Regions from separate parts of the Gottfriedia acidiceleris genome, predicted to be linked through region 2. Evidence: predicted binding sites of a transcription regulator. Region 2 holds the regulator's gene; the other holds the start of a gene.
The links. The regulator LexA, encoded in region 2, represses DNA repair genes until DNA is damaged. The targets are predictions, from matches to a motif close to CGAACATATGTTCG.

Region 1: MY490_RS10040 (Y-family DNA polymerase) is a predicted target of LexA. The motif match lies at 4,545-4,558, and genes of this name have one in related genera.

What each region holds. Positions count from the first base shown of each region.
Region 1 covers NZ_CP096034.1:2,062,795-2,070,273, forward strand. Annotated here, with positions in the region: gene MY490_RS10015 (cupredoxin domain-containing protein) at 1-421, opposite strand, end outside; gene MY490_RS10020 (BlaI/MecI/CopY family transcriptional regulator) at 716-1,111, shown strand; gene MY490_RS10025 (M56 family metallopeptidase) at 1,111-1,944, shown strand; gene MY490_RS10030 (hypothetical protein) at 2,071-2,586, shown strand; gene MY490_RS10035 (YolD-like family protein) at 2,887-3,231, opposite strand; gene MY490_RS10040 (Y-family DNA polymerase) at 3,231-4,502, opposite strand; gene MY490_RS10045 (ArsR/SmtB family transcription factor) at 4,777-5,127, shown strand; gene MY490_RS10050 (MIP/aquaporin family protein) at 5,180-5,818, shown strand; gene arsC (arsenate reductase (thioredoxin)) at 5,828-6,232, shown strand; gene arsD (arsenite efflux transporter metallochaperone ArsD) at 6,296-6,652, shown strand; gene arsA (arsenical pump-driving ATPase) at 6,672-7,479, shown strand, end outside.
Region 2 covers NZ_CP096034.1:2,755,904-2,763,382, forward strand. Annotated here, with positions in the region: gene MY490_RS13125 (YneF family protein) at 170-382, opposite strand; gene sirA (sporulation inhibitor of replication protein SirA) at 468-905, opposite strand; gene tkt (transketolase) at 1,097-3,100, opposite strand; gene MY490_RS13140 (DUF896 domain-containing protein) at 3,287-3,526, opposite strand; gene MY490_RS13145 (YneB family resolvase-like protein) at 3,747-4,403, opposite strand; gene lexA (transcriptional repressor LexA) at 4,544-5,191, shown strand; gene MY490_RS13155 (GyrI-like domain-containing protein) at 5,296-5,922, shown strand; gene MY490_RS13160 (hypothetical protein) at 6,006-6,446, opposite strand; gene MY490_RS13165 (GNAT family N-acetyltransferase) at 6,801-7,085, opposite strand; gene MY490_RS13170 (glucosaminidase domain-containing protein) at 7,350-7,479, opposite strand, start outside.

The sequences.
Region 1 (7,479 bases), 690 kb from region 2:
TTGTTTCTTCACTAATTAAGCGAATCAGAATAACAAAAACAAAAACAAATAAAATATCAATGAAATAGACCATAAAATCAATTGATTTTGGTTGTAACATCACACCTAACATTGATCCCATCATTCCACCCATAATGGCTGCTGTTACACCATCTAGTGAAGCCATCAGTGAAACAGGTCTTCCGTTTAAATAGCCAATGATGATCCCGATTGTAATCGAAGCAATTGTAGGTATGGTTAAATCTTTCGTGTGCGCGAAGGTTCCCAAAATCGTCCCTAAAGCAATGCTTGTCATCATTGAGTTTGTCATGCTGATCATCATTCCAGTCATGCAGGTGATTTTTTGTTTATTTCGGTACGTATAGTAGATTACATAACTTGATAAGAGTGCAATTAACGTAATACTAGCTGGTATTAGCATATGTATTTTTTTTCCTCCAATGATAAAGTACTCTATTGAGCACAAACTAAGTAAATTATATATTTAAATGTTATTGAAAACCAGTTAACAATTTTTGACATCTATTGTTCAGCTAACTCATGAAATAGTTTTATAAGAGTGGAAAAGAACCTTCAATTTGAAATTCTTTTTTCTATTGTCGATAATATTGTCATATGTAACTTCACATAAAAAGAATATGCATTCACATATTTCTTTGTTTCTTTTATACTTAAAAGGAATCATGTAAGGTATTCCGAAAGTAGGATGAGTAAAATGATTGAAAATAAAGCATTATTAAAAATTCTAGGACCGTTGGAACTTGAAGTAATGAAAGTTATCTGGACTAGAAATGAAGTAACGGTTCAAAATGTGTTATCAGAATTAAATAAGCAAAATAGCTATGCTTATACAACTATTATGACAATAATGAATCGACTAGATAAAAAAGGAATTCTCACACGTAGTAAACTGGGAAAAGGATACGTATATAAACCATGTTACAGTGCAAATGAACTTATTCAACAAAATTCCTCTGAGCAAGTGGAACATCTCCTTCATCATTATGGAGACATTGCTATTACACAGTTTGTAGATGCTGTTGGTCATAACCCTGATCAGCTTAATAAGCTGAAGGAACTAATCCAAAAGTTAGAGCAGGGTGAAAAATAATGTCACGATTATATCAAACTTCAAATATATACATTTGGTTAATAAGTGTAATTACTCTGTTTATCGGATTTTGCTCTGTTTCTCATTATCACATGATGAAGAGTTGTATGTATCAGATATTGGAATGTTGTAACATTCAGCACTATCATTTACTTTTGTTTATCTTGATTACTTTAGGGATTCTTTTTGTATGTTCCGCTATGTACTTTTTATATCTATCAAAAAAAACGCAAAAATTTGTTTCTAAACTAAATTTATACAATACAGTCAGTTACGAATCAGACATAATCAAGGTCTTCCAACAAAAATATTCTATACAAGTTCAGGTTGTAGATTTTACGCAACCTTTAGCTTTCACGCACGGATTAATTCATCCTCAAATCCTAGTTAGTGCTAGCTTAATAGACTTATTACAACCACATGAATTAGAGGCTGTATTGGAACATGAATATTATCATTGCCTAAACAGAGATCCATTTAAATTATCAATATTGCTTAGCTTAGCACAAGTGTTTTCATTCTTACCAATCTCTCAGAAGTTGTATGAACGTTATATGATAGAAAAAGAAATAAAAGCAGATACTTTTGCGATTCATAAAGTAGGAATTAAGGCTGTTGCATCAGCATTATACAAATTAATGACAAATGTACCTTCTTCTTCATTTGCAACGGTACACTTTCAGAACCATTCTATTCAAGATACGAATACAAGGATAGAGGTTCTTCTCACGGGAACATATAAACGTCCATCCATTTCTACGTTTGAGTGGATGAGAACCACCATTCATATTCTAATTATTACTTTCATAATAGGATGTGTGTCAGTTTTGTGAACTTATCTCCTTTCAAATACTACGGATATGTAGTATTTGATTGACTAAAAAGCAACCACCTACTACAATGTTGTAGTAGGTGGTTGTTTTTTCATCTATACATAAGACAATTGAGGAGAGAAAATAATGAAAAAGATAATAGTAGGTTCAACACTTGTTGCATTAATGGCTTTTGGGGGAAATGCTTTTGCAGCTAGTCCAACTGAAGTGAAATCTGTGAATACTGCAACTTCTGCGTCGAAAACAATGAGTATGGAAGATTGTATGGAAATGATGAAAGCTATGGGTATGAGTGAGAAAGATTGCATGAAAATGATGAAAGACTGCATGGCTATGGGTATCAGTGCGGAAGATTGCATGAAAATGATGAAAGATTGCATGGCTATGGGTATGAGTGCGAAGGATTGCATGAAAATGATGAAAGACTGTATGGCTATGGGTATGAGTGCGGACGATTGCGTGAAAATGATGAAAGACTGTATGGCTATGGGCATGAGTGAGAAAGATTGCATGAAAATGATGAAAGACTGCATGGCTATGGGTATGAGTGCGGAAGACTGCATGAAAATGATGAAAGATTGCATGGATATGGGTATGAGTGCAAAAGATTGTATGAAAATGATGAAAAACATGCAAAAATAAATAAAAAAAGAACTGGTTACTTTTATAATATGTCCCCTATATAGTAGACACTTATAAAAAAGTCTACATATAGGGTACTTTTTTTGTATAAATAATTCTTTCTATTAAATAAGCATAGAGAAATACGTATATCAAAGTAGCCGAAACTGTCCAAAATATCATAGCTTGTTCAACTACCCATATGTTAATTGAACAAGCAGTAGGAGCTTCACGGTGTTATTATACCTTTATAGTAAACAGTAAAATGTCTTCGGTGCCAATCGAACAGCATACAATCATGAATATATGGCTGTGAAATTATCACGTGAGGATTTTAATATCAACTATTGAGTCGAAAGAAAATAACTGCTTCTGATTATACTTATCCATGAACTGAAATGTATCCGTTAGGTGATCTACTTTGAGAATATGACCTACTTCTGTGTAAATATAGCCTTTATTCCAGTGTTTCAAGGCAATCTGATTATTTAATTCAAGAGCTTCTATTAAAATAAAATTAATTCGTTCCTTCTCATCATCTTCTAAAATAGGTTTAGGCATTTTTCGTTGATCTTCAATAATATTAGCGAGTCCCTTGAATTGTTGCGGTATTGAAGCGAATGGCTGCCACTTTTTAATCGTTCTTCCCAACTGATTGTGTTTCATTATGCAAGATGACCTCCAATCTTTTTATTATTATGTCGAATCGTACTATAATCCAAGTAGCTTACAGCTCTTAGAATACTGTTTTTACCGTACTTTCTACGGATTCCATCCATTGCAGCAGTAAGTTTTTTATCTTTTAATCGATTGTTTTCATTTGTAAATAATGATAATTGTTCGTATTCCGTAGAAACGAAATTTTTAAGAGATATTGATATTGTTCTTACGGCTTCATTAGTATAATTTTGATTCAGAATTTTTAAGCAAACTTGGTACCATTCTTTCGTTAAATCGGTAGGGCGATCAATCGTCATGCTTTGACTAAATCCACCGCCTTGACTGTACCCAATTCCAAAATGAATCGTTCTGCATAAGTTTTTTAGACTCCTTAATCGGTAACAAACTTCTTCAAGTTGCTCTAATATGAGTACAGGAATTTCATGCGATTTATAATCTCTTAAAAGTACTTGGCTCTTTCCAATCGATTTATCCGCAGGTTTAAAGTTCTTCATTTCAGCTATACGTGAATAGTCAATACCATTTGCATGTAGATGTAATTCAGTTCCCATTACATTACCAAATCTTTGAATTAATATTTTTTTCGGAAATCTTGCTAATTCACCAATTGTTGTAATCCCTAATCTGTTAAGCTTTTCTTCCGTCTTTTTTGCGATTCCCCAAAACTTACTGAGAGGTTCTATTTTCCACATTTTCGTCTGCACGTCATCATATGTCCACTGCGCAATACCGCTAGGAACTTTCTTACTTTCGATATCCATACATATTTTTGCTAGTAAAAGGTTACACGAAATTCCAATTGAACTAAAAATACCAAAAGTATTTAAAATATCCTGTTGAATTGTATAAGCCAATTCGAGCGGAGGCATTTTATGAATACGATCATAGCCATTTAATTGAAGAGCCATTTCATCAATCGAATATTGCATGTAATCGATAGGAGCAACATATTTTGTGAGAAGTAATTCAGCAATTTGATTTGAAATTTTTACATACGTAGCCATAGAAGGGTTAACAATATGGATATCTTTTTGTCTAGGTATTTCATACAAACGATTGCCAGTTGCTATACCCAATTTTTTCATTTCAGGAGTAGCTGCCAATACCACAGAACCTTCTCTAGATGTATCTCCAACTACTGCAAGTTTCACTTTTAATGGATCTAAGCCTAATAAACGACAACTAACAGAAGCAAAAAAGGACTTCATATCAATAAAAAATATTATGTCATTCGGAAACATTGAATAATCGTACATGGTTTTCACCTCATATTTAAGAACTAATGTTCTTATTATATACAAACAAACGTTCTTTTAGTAGTAATATTTTATGGGGTTTTTTAGAAAAAGTGATAAAAACAGAATACTTGTTCTAGTTTACTGAGAGGTGTAAGGAATAACAAATGGGAATTAAACATGTAAAGTTAATGTAAATTCACCTCAAATATGTTGATATATTAATTTTTTGTTGTTAATATAAGCACATAGTTATATAAGCGAATGGTTATATTGGAGGAGAGGAGGATAAAATATGGTGACTTCAACAATATCGATTGGAGATGTATCTGACATATTTAAATTACTAAGTGATAAAACTCGATTATCAATTGTTGCCATTTTAGATCAACAGGAATGTTGTGTGTGTGAATTTGTAGAGGCTTTTGATATGAGTCAACCAGCTATTAGTCAACATTTACGCAAATTAAAAGTTGGTGGAATTCTAAATGAAACAAAAAAAGGTCAATGGGTTTACTATTCTTTAAATAAAGAATCAGTGTTCTATTCAATGATTCACAATATTCTAGAACACACACCAGCACAAACAGAACTAATCGAAAAATTAATCAAAAACAGTCCTGTTAGACAAAAATGTTGTGAGTAATTTTATTGTTAATTTTTATTTTTAGGTTTTGGGGAGAGGGAGAAAAATATTTATGAAAAAACAGCTTACTGCTGAGTTTCTAGGTACGTACTTTTTAGTATTAGCTGGAACAGGAGCAATAGTCATAAATAAGCTGACTGGGGACCTTACACATGTAGGAGTAGCATTAACATTTGGCTTAGTAGTATCAGCATTGATTTTCGCATTTGGACATATATCAGGTGCACATTTTAATCCAGCAGTTACTATTGGTTTTTTACTATTAAAGAAAATAGATAACAAAACTGCTCTAAAATATATCCTCGTTCAATGTATCGGTGCTGTTTTAGCAAGTTTTACGATCTGTTATCTGTTTGGAAATGTAGCATATTTAGGTGCTACGTTACCGCGTGGTAGCTCACAACAAGCATTTATTTTAGAATTTTTATTAACATTTTTGTTAGTATTGGTAATCTTTTCATCTGCACTTCATAAAAAAGCTAATACATCATTCGCTGCCATAGCAATTGGTGCAACAGTAGGATTAGAAGCAATGTTTGGAGGACCAATTACTGGTGCTTCGATGAACCCAGCACGATCATTAGCACCTGCAATTGTGTCTGGAAATGTTTCGACTTTATGGATTTACTTAATTGCAACAACATTGGGTGCAATTGCTGCTACTTATATTTATAAAATAATACAAGAATAGAGGGAACTTATTATGGAAAAGAAAACAATCTACTTTTTATGCACAGGTAACTCTTGCCGTAGCCAAATGGCAGAAGCGTGGGGTAAAAAATATTTAGGAAACGAATGGAATGTTTTATCTGCGGGGATTGAGGCGCATGGTGTAAATCCGAATGCTATTAAAGCTATGGACGAAGTAGGAATTGATATTCGCAACCAAACTTCTGACATAATCGATAATGAAATCTTAAATAATGCAGATTTAGTTGTTACACTTTGCGGTCATGCGAACGATGTATGTCCAGTAACACCACCACATGTAAAACGCGAGCACTGGGGATTCGATGATCCAGCTGGTCAAGAATGGACAGTATTCCAAAACGTACGTGACCAAATTGGTGATCGTATTAAAAAGTTCGCTGAAACTGGTGAGTAATTAATTATTGAACTAAATAGCCGAGGAATATTCTCGGCTATTTTTTATAGGAGGATTTCATAAATGAAAAAAATAGAAATATTTGACCCAGCAATGTGTTGTTCAACTGGTGTTTGCGGTCCAAGTGTCGATCCAGATTTAATTAGAATGAGTTTGGCAGTTCATAACCTTCAACAAAATGGAGTGGACATCAAACGCTATAACCTAGCTTCAGAGCCTGGGATGTTTACAGAAAATAAACTGGTAAACGATTTACTTCAATCAAAAGGTGCAGATGTATTACCACTGGTACTTGTTGATGGTAAAGTTTTTAAAGAAAGTGTTTATCCAAGTAACGAAGAATTTGCTGAACTAACTGGCATTTCATTAGAAGATTTAGGAAAGAAAAAAGTTGTACGCTTAAATTTAAATGTAAAGTAATTAGGAAGAAGTGACAGAAATGAAACAGTTTAATTTAGCTGAACTAAACTTAACACCATTTTTATTCTTTACTGGAAAAGGCGGAGTAGGAAAAACATCAACTGCTTGTGCAACTGCTATTGCTTTAGCTGACCAAGGGAAAAAAATATTACTTGTTAGTACAGATCCTGCATCTAATTTACAAGATGTTTTTGGGATAACATTAACTAATAAACCAAAACAAGTACCTTCGGTAAGTAATCTTTTTGTAGCAAATTTAGACCCCGAAACGGCAGCTCTTGAATACAAAGAGAAAATCATTGGACCGTATCGTGATAAACTACCTGAAGCTTTAGTAAATCAAATGGAAGAGCAACTTTCAGGAGCTTGTACAGTTGAAATAGCTGCATTTGATGAATTCACTTCGCTTCTAACAAATAAAAATTTAATCGATCAATATGATCATATTATCTTTGATACAGCACCAACAGGACATACACTTCGTTTACTTCAATTGCCAACTGCTTGGAATGGATTTTTAGAAGAAAGTACTCATGGAGCGTCGTGTTTAGGACCATTAGCTGGACTTGCAGATAAGAAAAAATCTTATGAAGCAACAGTTCAAGCTTTATCTGATATAAAACAAACAATACTAATTCTTGTAACAAGACCAGATGAATCACCTCTTAATGAGGCAGCTAGAGCTTCTTTAGAATTAAAAGAATTGGGTATTTCTAATCAATTGCTAGTGATAAATGGTTTACTAAGTGACAAAATTATAGACGACGAAATTTCAATCGCTTTTTATGAACGACAACAATCAGCATTAGAAAAAATACCGAATGATT
Region 2 (7,479 bases):
ATTGGTTATTTCCAACAGAATAAGTGGTTTAAATTAGTAAAATGATTCATGATTTAAATAATTACAAATTCTCGAAGTAGGATTCACTGTAAAGATCTGTTTCCTGAAAGAATATGTTCAATATTTATTTCTTAACAAGCTATAAAGCCTTATATTTTAAAAGGTTTTATTATTTTGTTTGGTTGTTCATAGCCTTCATCATTTGGTTAATTTTCTTTTGTGAAGGTTTTTGTCCCATTTGAGCCATCATTACTTTTAACATTTGTTCATTAATTGGTGGATTTTTCTTTAGGTAGTTCATTGTATATTGACGAGCTATGAAAAATCCAATCGCTACACCTGCAATTAATGCTAAGATGCCGACTAGAAAGTATACCCACATTTTATTGCTTCCTCCTTAAAATCATCTAGAAACAATTTTACTAAAACTAACCAGTTTATACAAGAGCAAACTGCAATTTAATCGTTTAAATATACTTTTGATAGGCGATAGGTCTAAGCCAGCCAAATCGTTGATCCTTCACATCAATTGCAATGAACGTTGAACGAAATTTTCTTAATAGCTCAAAGAATATTGTTTCTGCCTCTAATGATCCTTCTGCATATAAAATTAGTTCGTTAGGATAAAGTTTTAGCTGAGCTTTTGCACCATCAACAAGTTCGAGAAGATACTCTCCAGTTTCTTCATAAAAGTAGATCTGTTGAGAATCAAATTTGCGAATAAAAGTATGTAGCTCAAATAATGGTATTGGTTCTGTTATATATTCTAATTGTTTTTCGATAATTTTCCTTAGTTCAATAGATGAGTAATAATACTCATATACTAGTTGATATATTTTATGCTCTTTCCCATAAAATTCTATAGACAGTGGTTCTCGAATTAAAAAAATTTTATATTCCCTCATATCTTGTCCACTCCCAACAACTATCTGTAAGGAAGATTATATAAAATTCCATTCAAAATATTTGTCATTTTTAAGGAGTGAAAACCAACTAGTTTTGTCGAAAAATCTTTAATAAAGTATTATATTGAAAAAAGTTTAGAAAATAGGAAAAGAATTTAAAATTCTTTCCCTACTTTTTCCATCTTTACCTTTTATTGTAATACTTTTTTTGCTGCTGAAACGACATGATCAACAGTAAATCCGAATTTCTCCATTAATAAGTTACCTGGAGCAGATGCACCAAATGTATCGATTGAGATAACTTCTCCATCGAATCCTACATATTTATGCCAGCCGAATGAAGACCCCATTTCTACTGCTACTCGTTTTGTAACTTCTCTTGGTAATACTGATTGTTTATATTCATCAGATTGCTTTTCAAATAAGTCCATTGAAGGCATTGAAACAACCGATGCAGAAATTCCTTCTGCCTGTAGTTTTTCTTGTGCTCCAACTGCTAATTGTACTTCACTACCTGCTGCAATTAATACAATATCAATTTTATCTTGTTTTGCAGGAGATATAACATAAGCACCTTTTGAAACTTTATTATAAATATCAGTAGTAGTCCCCTCTAAAGTTGGTAAATCTTGACGAGATAATACTAACATTGTAGGTGCGTCTTTAGCTTCTACAGCCACTTTCCATGCTGCTGAGCTTTCATTTCCGTCTGCTGGACGAATTACATTCAGATTAGGCAATGATCTGAATGCTGCTAGTTGCTCAACTGGTTCATGAGTAGGTCCATCTTCACCAACTGCGATACTATCATGTGTAAATACATAAGTAACTGGTAAATTCATTAAAGCTGCTAAGCGAATTGCTGGTTTTAAGTAATCAGAGAACACAAAGAATGTCGCGCCAAACGCATGAACGCCACCATGTAGAGCCATACCATTTAAGGCTGCACCCATTGCAAATTCACGTACACCGAACCAAATATTACGTCCATCGTAGCTTTCTCTCGTAAAGTCACCTTTCCCATTCATATACGTTTTGTTAGATCCAGCTAAGTCAGCTGATCCACCGAAGAAACTAGGTAATACGTTTGCAATAGCATTAATTGCTTCACCTGAAGATGAACGAGTCGCAATTTTTTTACCTACTTCATACTTTGGTAATGCTGTTTCTAAATCTACAGTAATATTACCTTCAATCGCATTCTTTAATTGAGCTGCTAATTCAGGATATTTTTCTTCGTATTTTGCAAATGTAGCATCCCATTCTGCTTCTTTCTTTGCACCAGCTTCAACGATTACTTTATTAAAATGTGCATATACTTCTTCTGGAACGTGGAATGCATTTTCATAACCCCAAGCATACGCTTGTTTCGTTAAAATCGTTTCTTCTTTTCCTAATGGCTCACCATGAGATTTTGATTTACCAGATTTATTCGGAGAACCGTAACCGATTGTTGTTTTCACTTCGATTAAAGTTGGTTTTGATAATTCTTCTTGAGCTTTTTGGATCGCTGCAGTAATTTCATCTAAGTTATTACCATCTTCTACTCGGATAACTTGCCATCCATAAGCTTTAAAGCGGTCTTCTACACTTTCAGAGAATGAACGATTTAATTCACCGTCTAATGAAATATCATTTGAATCATAAAGAACTACTAAGCGCCCTAACTGTAAATGTCCCGCTAATGAAGCTGCCTCTGCAGAAACACCTTCCATTAAATCTCCGTCACCACAAATTGAGTATGTAAAGTGGTCAACTATATTTAAATCTTCTTTATTATATGTACCTGCTAAATGACGCTCTGCTAAAGCCATCCCAACAGCCATCGCAATACCTTGTCCTAATGGACCTGTTGTAGCTTCAACACCGTGTGTATGTCCAAATTCAGGATGTCCTGGGGTGTTACTTCCCCATTGACGGAAGTTTTTAATATCTTCAATTGACACTTCGTAACCTGATAAATGTAACATGCTATATAGTAACATTGAACCATGGCCTGCTGATAAAACAAATCGGTCTCTGTTAAACCATTTTGAATTTTTTGGGTTATGATTCATAAATTTTGCAAACAATGCATATGCCATTGGTGCAGCACCCATTGGCATTCCTGGGTGACCAGAATTAGATTTCTCGATTGCATCAATTGATAATGTACGAATCGTATTGATTGCTAACTGTTCAATATTATTAGACATAAATTTCGCTCCTTTAGCTTATTCATAGATATTATCATATAATTTACCATGATTTATTACAATAACTAACACTAAGTTTTGACAATTTTAACAAATTCTTTCCAAGAAATAGAAAAAAGCAGAATATTCTTCTGCTTTTTCTATTATTTTTAACAAAATATGAAATTTTATATTGTAAAAATGTTTTTAATGTAAGTTTTTTTTACGCATTGCTTTTTCATATTTTAACTTTGCAGGAGTAATATCATTCCCTTTTTCATCAACAATCTTAATTGAAGTCAATTCATCGACCATACGAGAGCGGAAATCTGCTAAATATTCTTTTCTTAATTGATCTTGTTCAACTTTCTCTTCAGGACTTAAACCTACTTCTTTTGACTTTTTTGATAATTCATTTATTCTATCTAAAGTTTTTTTAGTAACCAATAATAACCTCTCCTTTAATTGTATCTTATCTATTCATTGTTAGTTCCATCACTTTAATAATCAGACGATTAATTGTATGTTCTTTGCTAGAATGTCTGACGACGAGCTATCTTACCATTTGGGTAAAGAGCACCGCGCTTAGCAGGCATGCACCAAGAAAGTGATCGTTAGTCAGAGTCTAATATTCTATTCAATGTATCTCATCTTACAATAAATTGCATTAGCTTTCAATATCGGAGATTTCTTTCATATGTTCATTATACCTTCTATTAACAGTTGCCTTTGAAACGTTATATCCAAATCCTTTTAAGGTTGCAGCAATTTCTTCAAATGTTAGATCATTTTGACGTAATCTTACTATTTCGGAAATCGGTAATTCCAACTTATCTCTACCACCTGCGTTTAAACTACCTTCTAAGTTTTTTTGAGGCTTATACCCGTTTTCAACTGCCTTTTTCATACCTCTTTTTATTTTCATATTATGAATTTTCCGTTGATATTCCTCTACAATACTTAAAATTTCTAAAACCATTTCATCACTTTCACTTAATTGAAATTGTCCATTTTGTGAAGAGGTAAATAATCTTATTCCTTCCCTTTTTAAAAAATGTAATAAAGCGATTCTTGCATGACCTCTTCCTAATCTTGTTTCATCTTGTATTAACAAAGCATCAACCTGATGCTCTTTTATAATTTGGAATAGCTGAAATAGCCCTTCTCTTTCTACTTCATACCCACTAGCCTGTTCGCCTATTGTTTCTAGAATACACATTCCCATCCGCTCACCTAATTCGGTTAGTTCACTTATTTGTCTATGCAATGATGTTTCTTGTGAATCCTTTGCTGTACTTACTCTCGCGTAAATTATTGCATTCATTAACTGTTCCCTCCATACGAACACGAAAACTACTTTAATTAAAAATAGAACTAACGTTTGTATATCTTATCCTATCATGATATAATGAAAAAAATAAAGAGGAACGTATTATCTACTTTATAGGCAAGGGGGAAATTCGAATGAACAAACTATCGAAAAGGCAAGCAGAAATTTTAGCTTATATTAAAGATGAAGTAAAAATTAAAGGTTATCCACCTTCAGTTCGAGAGATTGCTGAGGCTGTTGGTTTAGCTTCAAGCTCTACAGTACATGGTCATTTAGAGAGACTAGAACAAAAAGGCTATATTCGAAGAGACCCTACGAAACCGCGTGCAATCGAGATTCTTGGAGATACAGCAACTGTTGTGAATGAAGTACAAGCATCATACAGTGAAATCTATAACGATATTATTAACATTCCAGTAATCGGTAAAGTAACTGCAGGTATTCCAATTACTGCAGTTGAAAATGTAGAAGAATATTTCCCTTTACCGACATCTGTCGCTCCATCTAACGAACAAGTTTTTATGTTACGAGTTGAAGGAGATAGTATGATCAATGCTGGTATTTTGAATGGCGATCTTGTCATCGTTAAAAAACAATTCACTGCTGAAAATGGCGAAATTGTTGTTGCCATGACTGAAGATAGTGAAGCTACTGTAAAGCGCTTTTATAAAGAAAGCGACCATTTTAGACTTCAACCTGAAAATGATGCCCTGTTTCCTATTTTATTAAAACAAGTATCAATTTTAGGAAAAGTAATAGGAGTTTATCGTACATATCATTAAACCTTTTAAAAGCAATGACATCTTTATGTGATTGCTTTTTGTTTTTCATAAGTATAGACAAGCAAAATAATCTAAACTGACTTATCATTAAAGGAGTTTTTTTAGTGAGTAAACTTGAGTGGAGAAAAAGCTTAAAAGAAATTTATTTACCAAAAAGTAAGCCTAGTAAAATTAAAATACCAACCTTTAAATATATAACGATTGAAGGCAAAGGTAATCCAAATAATGAATTATTTAAAGAAAATGTCGAAGCGCTTTATTCTTTAGCATATGCCATTAAAATGTTACCCAAAAAAGGTATAGTTCCAGAAGGATACTTTGATTACACTGTCTTCCCTCTTGAAGGTGTTTGGGATTTAGATGAAGAAGGTCGAAAACTTGACTACTTAAATAAAGAACATTTTCTATATAAATTAATGATACGACAACCCGACTTTGTTACAGAAGATTTAACGTACATCATTTTAGATCAACTTAAACAAAAAAAGAAAAATCCACTGCTAGCAAACGTAAAACTAGAATCGATTACTGAAGGTTTATGTGTTCAAGCCATGCACATCGGAAGCTATGATGACGAGCCAAGAACTTTTAAATTAATGGAAGAATTCTGTATGGTGAATCATCTACAAAGAGTTCAAAAAACACATAAAGAAATTTACATTTCTGATGCAAGAAAAACTCAACCTGAAAAATTGAAAACCGTTTTAAGATTTCAAGTGGAAGAACGATAATAAATTAAAAGAGCTTGGAAGTTCCAAGCTCTAGACTTACTATTCGTTAGTTGGAATAGATCACTTCTAAATTAATCACTTTATCATTCACTATAACTCTCAAAATTCTTCTCTAAATCATCTCTAAACGCAATAGCTAAATAATTATCAATTATATTTCTAGTAATAGGTGATTGAAATACTTGACTCTTATATGCTCCACCATCATATTCAATTATATCAATCTTATTTTCGACCTGTTCATTTTGCACCTCGTCAAAATATTTAATACTAACTACTACCCCAGCGTCATCAATCGTAATTAATAACTCTCTTTGATTTAATAAGACCTCAATAACACTATCTTTATCAATCATAATATCAAACTCACCATTGGAAACTTCAATTTCCTTTTTTAAAGACTCTTTTAAGTCAACAAAATATGATTCGAATTTCTCACACATCTTACTGTATGCCATATTTTCTGAAACAGTTTCTTTATATATTGCTTTTGTTTTTAAGATGAATTCCCTTTTAAAATCCATATTTCCACTCCTTGTAGTGATATAATTGGAGCATTTATATATTATTACTATTCATCATGTACTGAAAAATAGAATAACAGGAAGAATGTATTTAAAATTTTTTTATACTAATTAGTCTAAAGTAACAAATCGATCATTGCATCAGGACTTTTTACACATTTTTTTAAATTATGTGAATAATAGTAAACCTTTTCAATTTAACGATGAAAAGATAGGATTATTTCAAACTACGTATGAGAAACTGTTGGGAATAATTTTATATAGTATTTAAGATGGGTATTGGAAAGTGGCTAATAATTGGGGTAATAAAATATTTTTATTCTTCATCAAAAAATAAATCACCAAAAATATCGTTTAATCTATTAATTTAACATAAATAAATTCAGGATCTCCTTCATCTAAATTATCGATAAATCCACTTTCAATATATCCTAGAGATTGAAATACTTTTTGCATTGGGATATTAGATTTGTTAGTAGATGAAAATAATTTCTTTTCTGAAAAAGCTTCAACATATTTCATGAGATTTTGAGCTATACCAATCCTCCTAGTTTTTGGTGAAACAATTATTAAATCAATAAATAAATGGCCAAAGAAAAATTTATGATAAATCATGAAACCTACTATCCTTTTATTCATTTCATAAACAATGCATCGATTTTCTACGATTGATCGTTTAATTTGATGTTCTCTAATTCGACTTTATATAATTTGAGAATCTAGAATTACGATTGATTCACAATCATTCATTTCCGCATTTCTAATTTCCACTTTCGTTCTCCTTTCCTAGATCGTTATTGTTAACTTTTCTATAAAATTCTTTCAATCCCTTTATGTAGTAGGTTTAAATTAAAAAACCTGTATTTAAAATCATACAGGTCATTTTATAAATGATTAAATACCTTATAGATTTGTTGGATTGAAAAGTTTCTCCCATGTTTTTACCCCAACAATTCCATCAACTACTAAATCATTTTTTCTTTGAAATTCTTTCACTGCTTTTTCGGTTAAAATCCCGAAAATCCCATCCACT